DNA from 2 places in the Streptomyces sp. NPDC111520 genome. Region 1 is predicted to be linked to the other one. Evidence: riboswitches for the same ligand, from Rfam matches in the RefSeq annotation. Region 1 holds a riboswitch; the other holds the start of a gene.
What was found. Region 1 has a riboswitch for cobalamin ahead of nicT (Nickel transporter NicT). Riboswitches for the same ligand answer to the same signal wherever they lie in the genome.

Region 1 (7,063 bases):
GTCACGCCAAGATGCTCTTCCTGTTCACCCCCGGCGGCCCCGAGGCCCTCTTCATGAGGGGCGACGAGCCCGTACCCGGTGTGCCCGCCCCCTTGTGGGACGCCCAGCGATTCGCCGATTACGGGGAATCGCTCGCCGATCTGGACATCGACTCACCCGTGATGCCGGAAAGCTGAACCGGCCCCCTGACGCTCACACCTTGGGGCCTTGCGGGCGCTCAGTTGCCCGTCAGGCCCCAAGGGCCCTGCCCCCGTCGCTGCGGCTCTGCGTGCAGGTAGGGCAGGCCGCACCACGGACCGATGACCGGCACCCATCCCTTGAGGGCCGGACGTGGGAGGACCGTTCGGAGGGATCGTGGGCGATGCGCCCGGTGCCGGCTGCGCGTCGGGTGCGCCTCCGTCCCGGAAGGCGTCAGCCGCCGCTCGCCGTTCGCGCCGCCCAGCGATCCTCCACCCTGGCGAGGCGCCAGTAGGCGATCGCGACGGCCCACACGGCCACGAACAGGCCGACGATCACGTAGCCGACGTTGTCGAGGTCGAGTCCCGCCACCCAGCCCGTGAAGCCGTCCGTCATGTCGAGCTTGTCGTGCAGGACACCGATGAGCTCGATGGTGCCGATGAGGAAGGCGACCGCGATCGACAGACCGGTGATCGTGAGGTTGTAGTAGACCTTGCGGACCGGGTTGGAGAACGCCCACTGGTAGGCGAAGTTCATGAAGGTCCCGTCGAGCGTGTCGAACAGGCTCATGCCGGCGGCGAACAGCAGCGGCAGGCAGAGGATCGCGTACCACGGCAGTCCCGCCGCGGCCCCGCTGCCGGCCATGACCATGAGCGCCACCTCGGTGGCCGTGTCGAAGCCCAGCCCGAACAGGAAGCCCAGGGGGTACATCTGGCCCGGGCGCGTGATCGCCTTCGTCAGCCGGCCCAGGATCCTGTTCATGAAGCCGCGCGAGTCCAGGTGCGCCTCGAGTGCGGACTCGTCGAAGGACCCCCGGCGCATGCTCCTGAAGACCCGGAGGATGCCCAGCAGCGCGACGAGGTTGAGCGCGGCGATGGCGTAGAGGAAGGTTCCCGAGACGGTGGTGCCGACCAGCCCGAGCGTCTGGTGGGTGCCGGAGTCCTCGTCGGCGAGGGTGCCGGCGAGCTGCGTGCCCCCGGCGACGAGGGCCGCCAGCGCCACGACGACGCTCGAGTGCCCGAGGGCGAACCAGAAGCCCACCGAGACGGGCCGCTTGCCGTCCGCCATGAGCTTGCGCGTGGTGTTGTCGATGGCGGCGATGTGGTCGGCGTCGAAGGCGTGCCGCATCCCCAGCGTGTACGCGGTGATGCCGAGGCCGAGACCGAAGGCCTTGGAGCCGACCTCGTAGTGGTTCGGCACCACGAGGAGGAAGAGGATCCCGAAGGCGACGACGTGCAGAGCCACGATCACCGCCATCAGGCCGACGGTGCGGACGGTGTCCTCGCGCCGCCAGCGGAAGGCCCCGGGCAGGTCGGATGTGGGCAGGGTCATGCGGTCACGCTCCAGCACCTCGTGGATCACTTCGTGAGATGCCGCGGCCGGTCTCCTGGCTTACGGGCGAAGCGCGCCCGCCTCTGCCTTCCCGGCCTTGGTGAGGCCAGTGGCACCGCCGATGGCGGAAGAGGCGGGAACTACCCGATCACAGTGGCGAGGGCCGCTCCGGAGTGAGCTTGTGTCAGCTGTCACCGGTCTTCCCGAGCACCGCGGCGCAACCACCCTAGATTCCCTGGTGGGAGGCCTGCAAGGCTCCGGGACCGGAGGGGTTGAAGATCACATCCGGGCCTGCGGAGGCGTCGCCCGTGCACCCCGTGCCCGACCGGCGGCCCGCCCGTGCCGGCGGCTCCCCGCCGCAGGCGGACGGACCCGTCCGGCGGTGGTGCTCGGTGTGCCGCTGCCGACGGCCGACGATAAACTCAGGCCGACAAGCCGCACGCTCCGGAGCAGGTACGTCGCCGGGTCCGTCTCCCCCCGCCCTTTGGCGCCGCGCACACGATTCGGGCGCTCTTGGCATCCCCGGGGTCACCGGGCCGGCGAAGTCCACGGACGGATGGCGCAACAAGGCGAGGCGGCGCTGACGCCGCGATCCCCATCGGACGGATCCACGTGAACCCACAGAATGCCGGCACCTCCCCTACGGCGACCAGTCGCTGGTTCCGGACCATCAGGCCCGCTCCGGCCCCCACGCTGCGACTCGTGTGCTTCCCGCACGCGGGAGGAACCGCCAACTTCTTCCGTCCGTGGAAGGGTCTCGTACCCGAAGGCGTGGAACTGCTCGCCGCCCAGTACCCGGCGCGCGAGAGCCGCTTCCTGGACGCTCCGGCCGAGACGATGGACGAGCTGGTCGCGGACCTCGCCGGCGCGTCCCGTGAACTTTTCGACGTCCCTGTCGCCTTCTTCGGACACAGCATGGGGGCGTCCGTCGCCTATGAGCTCGCCACTCGCCTGAGGGAGGAACACGGGCGGACCGTGACCGCACTGTTCGTGTCGGGACGCGGCGGCCCGGGGAAGGAGCGGAGGAGGCCGGGGCTGGCGGACGCGGGCGACGAGGAGCTGATCGCGGACCTGTCCGAGATGGGCGGCACACAGGCCGAGGTGTTCCGCGACCCCGCGTTGGTCGAGCTCGTGCTGCCCGCGATCCGCGCGGACTACCGCCTGCTGGAACGCTACGACGCCCGCGTTCCCGACGAGGACTCCCGTCTCGACGTTCCCGTTGTCGCGTACTACGGGAACGGTGAGAAGGACCTCGATCACGAATCCGTCATGGCGTGGTCGGCGATCACGAGGGCGAGTTTCGATTTCCGGTCCTTCGAAGGCGGCCATTTCTACCTCGTGGAAGAAGCCGACAGCCTCGTGAGGGACCTCCTCGCACGGCTCCGGACAGCGAACTGATTCCTGCTGTCCCGGTGGAGCGTGGGGCCCACGCGCGATCCCGCGCGTGGGCCCCGGATGTCACTTCGAACGCCCCGTCAGGACGGCGGCCAGTACGGCCCCCACCTGAAGCAGGGGCCCGGGCCTGGTCATGTCGTTGTGCGAGGCGGCGACAGGATGGATGTGCAGGCTCCCGTCGACGTAGGGCGCCCACCGCCGGATGACTTCCTCCTGCGGGTACCCGGTACCGGTCGCGGGGAAGTGGAGGACGTCTCCGGTGAAGTGTCCCGGCGTGGCGCGCCGGACCATCCGCCAGTTGTCCCGGGTGTTCCGCACGACCCCTCGGACGTGGTCCTCGGTCAGCTCCCGCAGGTCGGCCATCTCCTCCTTGATGATCTCCAGTGCCCCGGGCACGGTGAGCGGTTGTCCCGCGGTGTCCACCGTGAGCCCCAGGGCGTGCAGGAGCTGGACCAGGACGGTGTGGTCGTCGGCCTCTCCATGGACGGCGTCGGTGTCCGGCGGGTAGGCGTCCATCATGGCCAGCAGGGCCACCTCCTGCCCGGCCTGCTGGAGCCGTACCGCGACGGCGTGCGCGAGGTTGCCGCCCATGGACCAGCCGAGCAGGTGGTAGGGGCCGCTCGGCTGGACGCCCGTGATGTGGTCGACGTACCAGGTGACCAGCGCGTCGAGGTCGGACGGGGGCGTCCGCGTGTTGCTGACGCCCGGAGCCTGCAGTCCGTACACGGGTCGGCCGGCGTCCAGGTGACGCACCAGGCCGATGTAGGGCAGGCCGAAACCGCTGGCGGGCGGCAGGCAGAACAATGGCGGCCGGTCCCCGTACCCGCGGAGCGCGACCACCGGCTGGAAGAGGTCCTCCTCGGTGCCGGTGCCGGTGCCGGTGCCGCTGCTGGCGCCGAGCAGCGATGCCAGGCCCGCCACGGTCGGGTTCTGGAACACGCTCACCAGTGAGAGGTGCGCGCCGGTGGTGTTGCGGATCTCGCCCAGCAGCCGCACGGCGAGGAGCGAGTGCCCGCCGAGTTCGAAGAAGTTGTCATCCACCCCGGCCACGGGAACACCGAGGACGTCGGCGAACATCTCGCGGAGCAGGTGTTCTTCGGCGGTGCGCGGCTGCCGGCTCGTGTGTCCGGTGGTGTGGTCCGGGGCCGGCAGCGCCGCGCGGTCGAGTTTGCCGTTCACGGTCAACGGCAGCGCGTCCAGGACGACGATCGCGGAGGGGACCATGTAGTCCGGCAACACGGCTGACAGGCCGGCGCGGACTTCCGCGGTGTCCACGTCTCCGTCCGTACCGCCTGCCGGCACGATGTAGGCGGTGAGGCGTCGGTCGCCGGGTTGGTCCTCGCGGACGATGACGGTGGCGTGGGCGACGGCGGGGTGGGTGAGGAGTGCGGTTTCTATTTCGCCGAGTTCGATGCGGAAGCCGCGGATCTTGACCTGGTGGTCGGTGCGGCCGAGGTACTCGAGCTGTCCGTCGGTGTTCCAGCGGGCGAGGTCGCCGGTGCGGTACATGCGTGCGCCGTGCTGGCTGTGGGGGTTGGCGACGAAGCGTTCGGCCGTCAGGCCGGGCCGGTCGAGATAGCCCCGGGCCAGCTGGACGCCCGCGAGGTAGAGCTCGCCGGCGACGCCGGGGGGTACGGGCTGGAGTGCGGCGTCCAGGACGTAGGTCTGGGTGTTCCAGACCGGGCGTCCGATCGGTACGACGCTGTTGGTGTGGGGTTCGCAGGTGTGGGCGGTGACGTCGATGGACGCTTCGGTCGGGCCGTAGAGGTTGTGCAGCGGGATCGGCAGCACGGCGTGGAACTGGTCGCGCAACGAGGCTGACAGCGCCTCGCCGCTGCAGACCACGGCGCGCAGAGATGTGCACTCGCGGGCCGTGGGTTCGGCGGCGAAGACCTGGAGCATCGACGGGACGAAGTGGGCGATGGTGACATGCTGGCGCCGGATGAGGTCGGCGAGGTAGTCGGGGTCGCGGTGGCCGCCGGGGCGGGCCACGACGAGGGTGGCGCCTTCCAGGAGGGGCCAGAAGAACTCCCAGACGGATACGTCGAAGCCGAAGGGGGTCTTCTGCACGACCCTGTCGTTGGGGGTGAGCCGGTAGGTGTGCTGCATCCAGGTGAGTCGGTTGACCACACCTGCGTGCGGGACGGTGACGCCCTTGGGGCGTCCGGTGGAGCCTGAGGTGTAGATGACGTAGGCGGGGTGGGGCGGCAGCGGCATCTGGTCGGGGTCGGTGTCGACCTGCGACTCCAGATCGGTCGCGGGGTTGTCCAGCACCACCCGCGCCACGCCCTCCGGCAGTGCGCCCTCGAACTGGCGGGTGGTCACCACCAGCGCCGGTGAGGCGTCGCCCAGCACGTAGGCCACGCGCTCCGCCGGGTACTCCGGGTCGATCGGCACATACGCGGCGCCGGACTTGAGGACGGCGAGCAGCGTGACGGCAAGATCCGCGGAGCGGTCCATCATGACCGCTACCCGCTGCTCCGGGCCCGCACCATGCGCCGCCAGCAACCTGGCCAGCCGGTTGGCCGCCGCGTTCAGCTCCGCATAGGACAGCGCGGTGTCCTCGAACACCACCGCGGCCGCGTCCGGGGTGCGGGCCGCCTGGGCCTGGAACAGCTCGGGGAGCGTCGCCGGAGGAACGGCACGCGCGGTGTCGTTCCACTCGGTCAGGATCCGCTCCCGCTCGCCGGTTTCCAGCACCCCGACCTGGGCGAGCGCGGTCGACGGTGCCGTCTCCAGTGCCGACACGATGGCTTCCGCCGCCGTGGTCACCATCGAGGCAAGGGCGCCCGGGTCGATCAGGGACACGGCCTGGGCCTTCACGACGAAGCCCTCACCGGTGTCGTCGATGCTGACGGCGACGGGGAAGTTGGTGCGCTCGCGCGCTTGGAGCAGAGCGACACCGTCAAGCCCGGAGCCGGCGGCGGCAGCCTCGCTGTGGCGGTAGTTGAACAGCGAAGTGAACAACGGCGTCTGGGCAGGCACCTTGCTGGCCTGCTGCGCCACCGCCAGCGGGGCGTGCTCGTGCACCAGCAGCTCCGCGAGCTGCCGCTGCATCCCTTGCACCGCCTCCAGCACGCCCCCGGCACTCGCGTCCATCCGGACGGGAAGGGTGTTCATGAACAGTCCCGGCACCCGGTCCGAGCCCGTTCCGGCGTTCATCCGGCCGAACAGCACTGTGCCGAACACCACGTCGTCACGGCCGGACGTGGCCGACACGACGCGCGCCCAGGCGACGTGGAACAGCGTCGCCGGGCTGATACCCAGGCTCCGCGCCTGCTCCCGCAGGCGCACCGCGAGGCCCGCGTCCAGGGGCGTGCGCGCCTCGGTCACGTCACGGCCGTCCCCGAACACGTCGAGCAGGCCGTACGGAGCGGTGGGCTCGCTCACGTCGCCGAGCAGCGCCGCGAAGAACGCCTCGTGCTCCCGGGTGGACGCGCCCAGCCTGGCCTGCCCGACGAACTCCCGGAACGGCAGCGGATCGGGCAGGGTGTCCTGCCGCCCGTCGAGGAACGCGGCCACCTCACCCATGACCACGTCCAGCGCGGTGTGGTCCTGGATCAGGTGATGGACCTGGAGGACCACCGTCCAGTGGTCCCCGCCCGGCCGCCGGGCCACATGGGCGCGCAGCAACGGGCCCTGGGAGAGGTCCATGCTCGGCGGGCAGGCCGCGAGGAGCCGTTCCGCCGGGTCCGCGCCGCCATGGCCGGGCTCTGCGGCGAGGTCCACCTCCCGCACGGGGAGTGTCGCCCGGCGCGCCACCACCTGGACCGGCTCGCGCAGACCCTCCCAGACGAAGGAGGTGCGCAGGATGTCGTGCCGGTCGACCACGCGCTGCACCGCGGCGAGGAACGCGTCCACCCGTACCCGGGAATCGAAGCGCAGCGCGATCGGCAGGACGTAGGGGTCGCTGTTGTTGTCGCTCTCCATCAGGGAGTGGAAGAAGATGCCCTCCTGCAGCGGGGCCAGCGGGTAGATGTCGGCGATGTTGGCCGCCCCTCCGGGAACGGCGGCGACGATCCGGTCGATCTCCTCACCGGCGAGGTCGATCAGCGTCACCATCCCCGGCGCGATCGCTGTGGCGCCGTCGGGTATGCCGTTCGGCGGGACGGCCACCTGTCCGCTCGTCCGTTCGACGGCCGCGGCCAGTGCCGCCACC
Region 2 (7,063 bases), on a different contig from region 1:
CGGTCGGCATGGTCTACGGCACCTGGGTGGCGTACGGCGTGGCCAGCCCGGCCCAGAAGCACTTCGGCGGCTCCTCCGACACCATCCCGGTCATCGGCCAGATCGGCTACATCGGCCTGACCGCCTTCGTGCTCAACGTCGTGGTGACCGTCGTCCTCACCTTCGTCCTGCGGGCCCTCAAGGCCCCAGAGGGCGTCGACGAGACCAGCCAGGCCGACTTCACGGCCGACGCCGGCGACCCGGGCGTGCAGAAGGACCTGCCGGTGGGCGCCGGTCACTGACCGCCGCACCGGCCACGAGCACGGGCCGCCGCCCTGGGACGGGGTGGCGGCCCGTCGTCATGCGGTACGGGCGGCCGGCACCGGGCAGCGGAAGGTGCGCCGGTACGCCTGGGGGGTGGTGCCCACCCAGCGGGCGAAGTGGTGGCGCAGGGTGGCCGCGTTGCCGAATCCGGCGCGCGCGGCGACGGCGTCCACCGTCTCGTCGGTGCCCTCCAGCAACTCCCTGGCCAGCAGGACGCGCTGGCCCAGCAGCCAGCGGTAGGGCGTCGTACCGGTCTCCTGCTGGAAGCGGCGGGCGAAGGTGCGTGGCGACATGTGCGCCCGGGCGGCCAGTTCGTCGACGGTGACCTCGCGGTCCAGGTGCCGTTCCATCCACGCCAGGACCTCGCCCACGGTGTCGCAGCGGGTGCGCGGCAGCGGTCGGTCGACGTACTGGGCCTGGCCGCCCTCCCGGTGCGGCGGCACCACCATGCGCCGGGCGATGGCGTTGGCCACGTCGCTGCCCTGCTCCTTGCGCACCAGGTGCAGGCAGGCGTCGATCCCGGCGGCGGTGCCGGCCGAGGTGATCACCGGGTCCTCGTCCACGTAGAGCACGTCGGGCTCTACCCGCACCCGGGGGTAGCGCCGCGCCAGTTCCTCCGCGTGCTTCCAGTGGACGGCGCAGCGGCGGCCGTCCAGCAGGCCGGCGGCGGCCAACGCGAAGACCCCCGAGCAGACGCTGAGCACCCGCGCCCCGCGTCCGACGGCACGGTTCAGCGCGTCCAGCAGCTCCGGCGGGTACTCCCGGTCCACATAGGAGTCGCCGGCCGGCACCGCGACCAGGTCGGCCTCCTCCAGCCGTTCCAGTCCGTGCCGGGTGCCGACGGTGAACCCGGCGGGCGTCGTCAGCGTCGGGCTCTCCGCGGAGGCCACGGCGAAGTCGTAGGCCGGCAGACCGTCGTCCGACCGGTCGATTCCGAACACCTCGCAGACGACCCCGAGTTCGAAGGGATGGACTCCGTCGAGCAGGACCACGGCCACGTTCTGCAGCATGCCTCCAGGATGGCAGACCGGCCGTAGGGCGTGGCAGGATTTCGCGGTAGCACGTCAGTCCTGCCACTCCCGGCAGGGCCGCGCGAGGAGGAGAGTCGAGGGCATGGAAACCTTCCTCGCCACGGTCACCGCACTGGTCTTCTTCCTGGCCCTGGCCCTCGCGGCCCTGACCGGACACGTCCACGACTCCCGCGACGGCCACGACTGGCACCGGTGAACTCGTCGCTCTGTAACCGCGTCGACACAACATCTGGTGGTGTCACCAGCGGGCGCCACTAGATGTATGCTCAACTCCGCTGTCGCCGCAGGGGAAGCCGGTGGGAATCCGGGACTGCCCCGCAACGGTGTGCGGGCGCCCCAGGGCATACCCGCGAGTCCGAGTACCTGCCGACGGCACCGTCCGGCGCGCCGTCCGGACGGTGAAGTGTCCGGGCCTCGCGGGTTGGGCCGGCGGACGCGCCGCGGCATGCCCTGGCCTGCCCCGCGTGCGCCCCGTCGCTCCTCCGCGTCGCCGCCGTACGAGGGAGAGAGCACACGTGACCATCGCGCCCGCCGCACCCGCCACCGCATCGGACCCTGCCTCAACCGGGGCCGAACTGCTGCGCACCCTGACGGAACTGACCGCAGACCTCCCCGACACCGACCCCGGCCGGGTCGCCGCCGCCGCGCTGCGCGGCCGCAGTGCCGCCGCGGACGAGGCGGAACTGCGGGCGCTGGCCACCGAGGCCGCCGCCGGACTGATCGCGGAGGACCCGCAGTACTCGCGGCTCGCCGCCCGTCTGCTCACCCTCGCCATCGCCGACGAGGCGGCGGGCGAGGGCGCGGTCTCCTTCTCCGCGTCCATCGCCGTGGGCCACCGCGAAGGCCTGATCGCCGACGGCACCGCCGCCTTCGTCGCCGAGCACGCCGGCCGGCTGGACGCCCTGGTCGACACCGCGCTCGCCGACGGCGCCGACGACCGCTTCGGCTACTTCGGCCTGCGCACCCTGCACAGCCGCTACCTTCTGCGCCACCCGATCTCCCGCCAGGTCGTCGAGACCCCGCAGCACTTCATGCTCCGCGTCGCCTGCGGCCTGGCCGAGGACGGCACCAGCCGCTCGGTGGACGAGGTCGCGGCGCTCTACGGACTGATGAGCCGGCTGGACTACCTGCCCAGCTCCCCCACGCTCTTCAACTCCGGCACCCGGCACCCGCAGATGTCCTCCTGCTACCTGCTGGACTCCCCGCTGGACGAGCTGGACTCCATCTACGACCGCTACCACCAGGTGGCCCGGCTGTCCAAGCACGCCGGCGGCATCGGTCTGTCCTACTCCCGCATCCGCTCCCGCGGCTCGCTGATCCGCGGCACCAACGGGCACTCCAACGGCATCGTCCCGTTCCTGCGCACCCTCGACGCCTCCGTCGCCGCCGTGAACCAGGGCGGCCGCCGCAAGGGCGCGGCCTGCGTCTACCTGGAGACCTGGCACGCGGACATCGAGGAGTTCCTGGAACTGCGCGACAACACCGGCGAGGAGGCGCGCCGCACCCACAACCTGAACCTGGCGCACTGGATCCCGGACGAGTTCATGCGCCGTGTCGACACCGACGGCACCTGGTCGCTGTTCTCCCCCGCCGACGTGCCCGAGCTGGCCGACCTGTGGGGCGAGGAGTTCGACGCCGCCTACCGCAAGGCCGAGGCCGCGGGCCTGGCCCGCAAGACCCTCCCGGCGCGGGAGCTGTACGGCCGCATGATGCGCACCCTCGCGCAGACCGGCAACGGCTGGATGACCTTCAAGGACGCCTCCAACCGCACCGCCAACCAGACCGCCGAGCCCGGCCGCGTCATCCACTCCTCCAACCTCTGCACGGAGATCCTGGAGGTCACGAACGACGGCGAGACCGCGGTCTGCAACCTCGGTTCGGTCAACCTCGGTGCGTTCGTGGGTGAGGACGGCTCGATCGACTGGGAGCGGCTGGACGCCACCGTCCGCACCGCCGTGACCTTCCTCGACCGCGTCGTGGACATCAACTTCTACCCGACCCGCGAGGCCGCCGCCTCCAACGAGCGCTGGCGCCCGGTGGGCCTGGGCGCGATGGGCCTGCAGGACGTCTTCTTCAAGCTGCGGCTGCCCTTCGACTCCGCCGAGGCCAAGGTGCTCTCCACCAGGATCGCCGAGCGCATCATGCTCGCCGCCTACGAGGCCTCCTGCGACCTGGCCGAGCGCCACGGCCCGCACCCGGCCTGGTCGCAGACCCGCGCCGCCCGCGGGGTGCTGCACCCGGACCACTACGACACCGCGGAGAACTGGCCGGAGCGCTGGGAGGCGCTGCGCGCCCGCGTCGCCGCCACCGGCATGCGCAACTCGCTGCTGCTGGCCATCGCCCCGACCGCCACGATCGCCTCGATCGCCGGCGTGTACGAGTGCATCGAGCCGCAGGTCTCCAACCTCTTCAAGCGCGAGACGCTCAGCGGTGAGTTCCTCCAGGTCAACTCCTACCTGGTGGCCGACCTGAAGAAGCTCGGCGTCTGGGACGCGCAGACCCGCGACGCGCTGCGCGAGTCCAACGGCTCCGTCGAGGGCTTCACCTGGATCCCCGCGGACGTCCGCGAGCTGTACCGCACCGCCTGGGAGCTGCCGCAGCGCGCCCTGATCGACATGGCCGCGGCCCGTACGCCGTACCTCGACCAGAGCCAGTCGCTCAACCTCTTCATGGCCTCGCCCACCATCGGCAAGCTCAGCTCGATGTACGCGTACGCCTGGAAGCAGGGCCTGAAGACGACGTACTACCTGCGCTCCCGCCCGGCCACGCGCATCGCCCAGTCCGCCCGCGCGGCCGCCCCCATCCCCGTGCAGGCGACGACGCCCGACGCCGACGCGATCGCCTGCTCCCTTGAGAACCCCGAGTCCTGCGAGGCCTGCCAGTGATGAGCTCCACCAAGAACCTGCTCGACCCGGGCTTCGAACTGACCCTGCGTCCGATGCGCTACCCGGACTTCTACGAGCGCTACCGCGACGCCATCAAGAACACCTGGACCGTGGAGGAGGTCGACCTCCACTCCGACGTCGCCGACCTCGCCAAGCTGTCCGCCGGCGAGCAGCACATGATCGGCCGGCTGGTCGCCTTCTTCGCCACCGGCGACTCGATCGTGGCCAACAACCTCGTGCTGACGCTCTACAAGCACATCAACTCCCCCGAGGCGCGGCTGTACCTGTCGCGGCAGCTCTTCGAGGAGGCCGTGCACGTCCAGTTCTACCTGACGCTGCTCGACACCTACCTGCCCGATCCCGAGGAGCGCACGGCCGCGTTCGCGGCCGTGGAGAACATCCCCTCCATCCGCGAGAAGGCGCAGTTCTGCTTCCGCTGGATGGACTCGGTGGAGTCCATCGACCGCCTGGAGAGCAAGGCGGACCGCCGCCGCTTCCTGCTCAACCTGATCTGCTTCGCGGCCTGCATCGAGGGCCTGTTCTTCTACGGCGCCTTCGCGTACGTGTACTGGTTCCGCTCGCGCGGCCTGCTGCACGGGCTCGCCACCGGGACCAACTGGGTGTTCCGCGACGAGTCGATGCACATGGACTTCGCGTTCCACGTCGTCGACACCGTCCGCGCGGAGGAGCCCGACCTCTTCGACGAGGAGATGGTCAAGCAGGTCACCGCGATGCTGGAGGAGGCCGTCGAGGCCGAGCTCCAGTTCGCCCGCGACCTGTGCGGCGACGGCCTGCCCGGCATGAACACCGACTCCATGCGCGAGTACCTGCAGTGCGTCGCCGACCAGCGCCTGGTCCGCCTCGGCCTGCCGGCCCGCTACGGCTCGGAGAACCCGTTCTCCTTCATGGAGCTGCAGAACGTCCAGGAGCTGACCAACTTCTTCGAGCGCCGCGCCTCCGCGTACCAGGTGGCGGTCGAGGGCACGGTCTCCTTCGACGACGACTTCTGATCCGCGCGTCCCCGCACCGCGGGGGGTGGGGCCCGGCCGCATCGGCCGGGCCCCACCCGCGGTCACTTCAGGGCGACCGCGTCGGCGGCCGAGGTCACCTGGGCCGTCGTGGTCGTGCCCGGGAAGAACCAGCGCCAACTGCCCGCCGCGGTGGCGGTCACCTTGGTGCTCAGGCCACCGGTGCTGCTCGTGGTGGCCGTCTTGACGGTGCTCCACTTCGTGGAACCCGCCTTCTTGAACTGCAGCTTGACGGGCTGCCCGGCGTAGCCCCAGTACTTCAGGCTCTGCCAGCTCGCCCGCGTGAGCTTGCCCTTGACGGTCAGGGTGCGCCCCTTGACGACCGGCTCGGGCCCGGCGTCGGTGGTGAGCACCGAGGCGCGCTTCACCTTGAACCGGGCGATGTTGTCGCTGATCCAGTAGTCGCCGTCGTTCGCGTGCACGGTGGCGTCGACCCGCCAGACGCCCGCGACCTGGTTGGCGTTCCAGTCCGGATCACCCACCACCGACGGACGGATCCACTCCGGGTAGATCGTCAACGTACCCGTGCACACCGACGTGGTGGCGCTCTTCTTCACGCAGCGGGTGTCGAAGGTGTCGCCGGGGCCCCACCCGTTCTTCACGTTGATGGCACCCACCCTCGAGACCTTCTTGACCCCCGAGTTGTCCCTGATCGTCATGACGATCGGGAACTCGATGGCCTTCTTCGTCCCGACGATCACATTGGTGCCGTGGTCCACCACCGTCTTGATGACGCGGATGTCCCCCCGCCCCTCCGCGTGCGCGGCCGGCGCCGTCAGGACGACCATCGCCGCAGCGCCCGCCGCGGCGGCCGTCAGCGCTCTGTGTCGCATGTCCCTCCCCTGTTCGTCCCCGACGTGATCACGCCGGGAACACACAGATTAACGGCAGGCGTCGATCAGTCGTCCGGGAGCCGGGTTCGCCCCGCCGACCACGTACTCCTCGCTGGGCTCGTACTCCCAGGACCAGCTCACTGACCCACCGCCGTGCGGGCCTGGTTGAAGATCGCCCGAATCTCGGCCATGGCCGCCGTCCACGCCGGATCGTCCCGGTCAAGCGTCCGGGCCGCGTGCTCCGCCGAGCGCAGGCGTCCCGCAGTGTCGAGGTCACGGGCGATCTCGACGTGGACGGCCCACGCAGTGAGGAGTCCGCGCAGCGGCTCGATCGAGCCCGGGTCGACGGAGAGGGCGATCGCCTCGTTCTTCTGCCGCTCCATCTCCGCGAGGCGGTGCGGGGCCACCTGCGCAAGTGCCGTGCGGAGTGCGTCGGACGTCCTCACCGGCCGTGCGATGAGTTCTGCCCCGTGGTGCTCGGGCTGGGTGGTCATGATGCGGTCCTCCTCCGGGGTACCGCAGCTCAGCCCAGCCACTTGCCTCGTGCCACGACGCCGGTCCCACACGGGTTCGGGCACCGCGCGCCGGGCGAGGCCGGTCCGCGGTGCCGCCGCGGCCGATCAGTCGTTCGGGACCGTCTCGTACTTCGGGGTCGACTCCGCCATCTGCTTCAGCGCGTCCTTGCGGTCGCGCTTGGAGAGCCGGTCGATGTAGAGGTAGCCGTTGAGGTGGTCGGTCTCGTGCTGCAGGCAGCGGGCGAAGAAGCCCGTGCCCTCGACGACGATGTCGTTGCCGTGCAGGTCCTGGCCGCGGCAGACCGCGTAGTCGGGGCGCGGCAGTTCGGCGTACGCGCCCGGCACGGACAGGCAGCCTTCGTTGCCGTCGTCGAGGACGCGGCGCTCGGCGGGGAGGTCGTCGACGACGGGGTTGACCACGTGGCCGACGTGGCGGACGCCGTCGTCGTCCGGGCAGTCGTACACGAA

Region 2: it holds a riboswitch for cobalamin, as region 1 does, so the genes downstream of both, ACZ7MY_RS32290 (ribonucleoside-diphosphate reductase subunit alpha) here and nicT (Nickel transporter NicT) in region 1, are expected to answer to the same signal.

Annotation. Positions count from the first base shown of each region.
Region 1 is NZ_JBVKBW010000004.1:580,180-587,242, forward strand. Features, by position in the region: gene ACZ7MY_RS12155 (cupin domain-containing protein) at 1-176, shown strand, start outside; gene nicT (Nickel transporter NicT) at 412-1,509, opposite strand; cobalamin riboswitch at 1,538-1,739, opposite strand; gene ACZ7MY_RS12165 (thioesterase II family protein) at 2,122-2,907, shown strand; gene ACZ7MY_RS12170 (non-ribosomal peptide synthase/polyketide synthase) at 2,968-7,063, opposite strand, start outside.
Region 2 is NZ_JBVKBW010000017.1:743-7,805, forward strand. Features, by position in the region: partial or broken gene ACZ7MY_RS32280 (sodium:solute symporter family transporter) at 1-281, shown strand, start outside; gene ACZ7MY_RS32285 (GlxA family transcriptional regulator) at 339-1,313, opposite strand; cobalamin riboswitch at 1,560-1,719, shown strand; gene ACZ7MY_RS32290 (ribonucleoside-diphosphate reductase subunit alpha) at 1,850-4,219, shown strand; gene ACZ7MY_RS32295 (ribonucleotide-diphosphate reductase subunit beta) at 4,219-5,229, shown strand; gene ACZ7MY_RS32300 (hypothetical protein) at 5,292-6,080, opposite strand; gene ACZ7MY_RS32305 (DUF6247 family protein) at 6,218-6,574, opposite strand; gene def (peptide deformylase) at 6,701-7,063, opposite strand, start outside.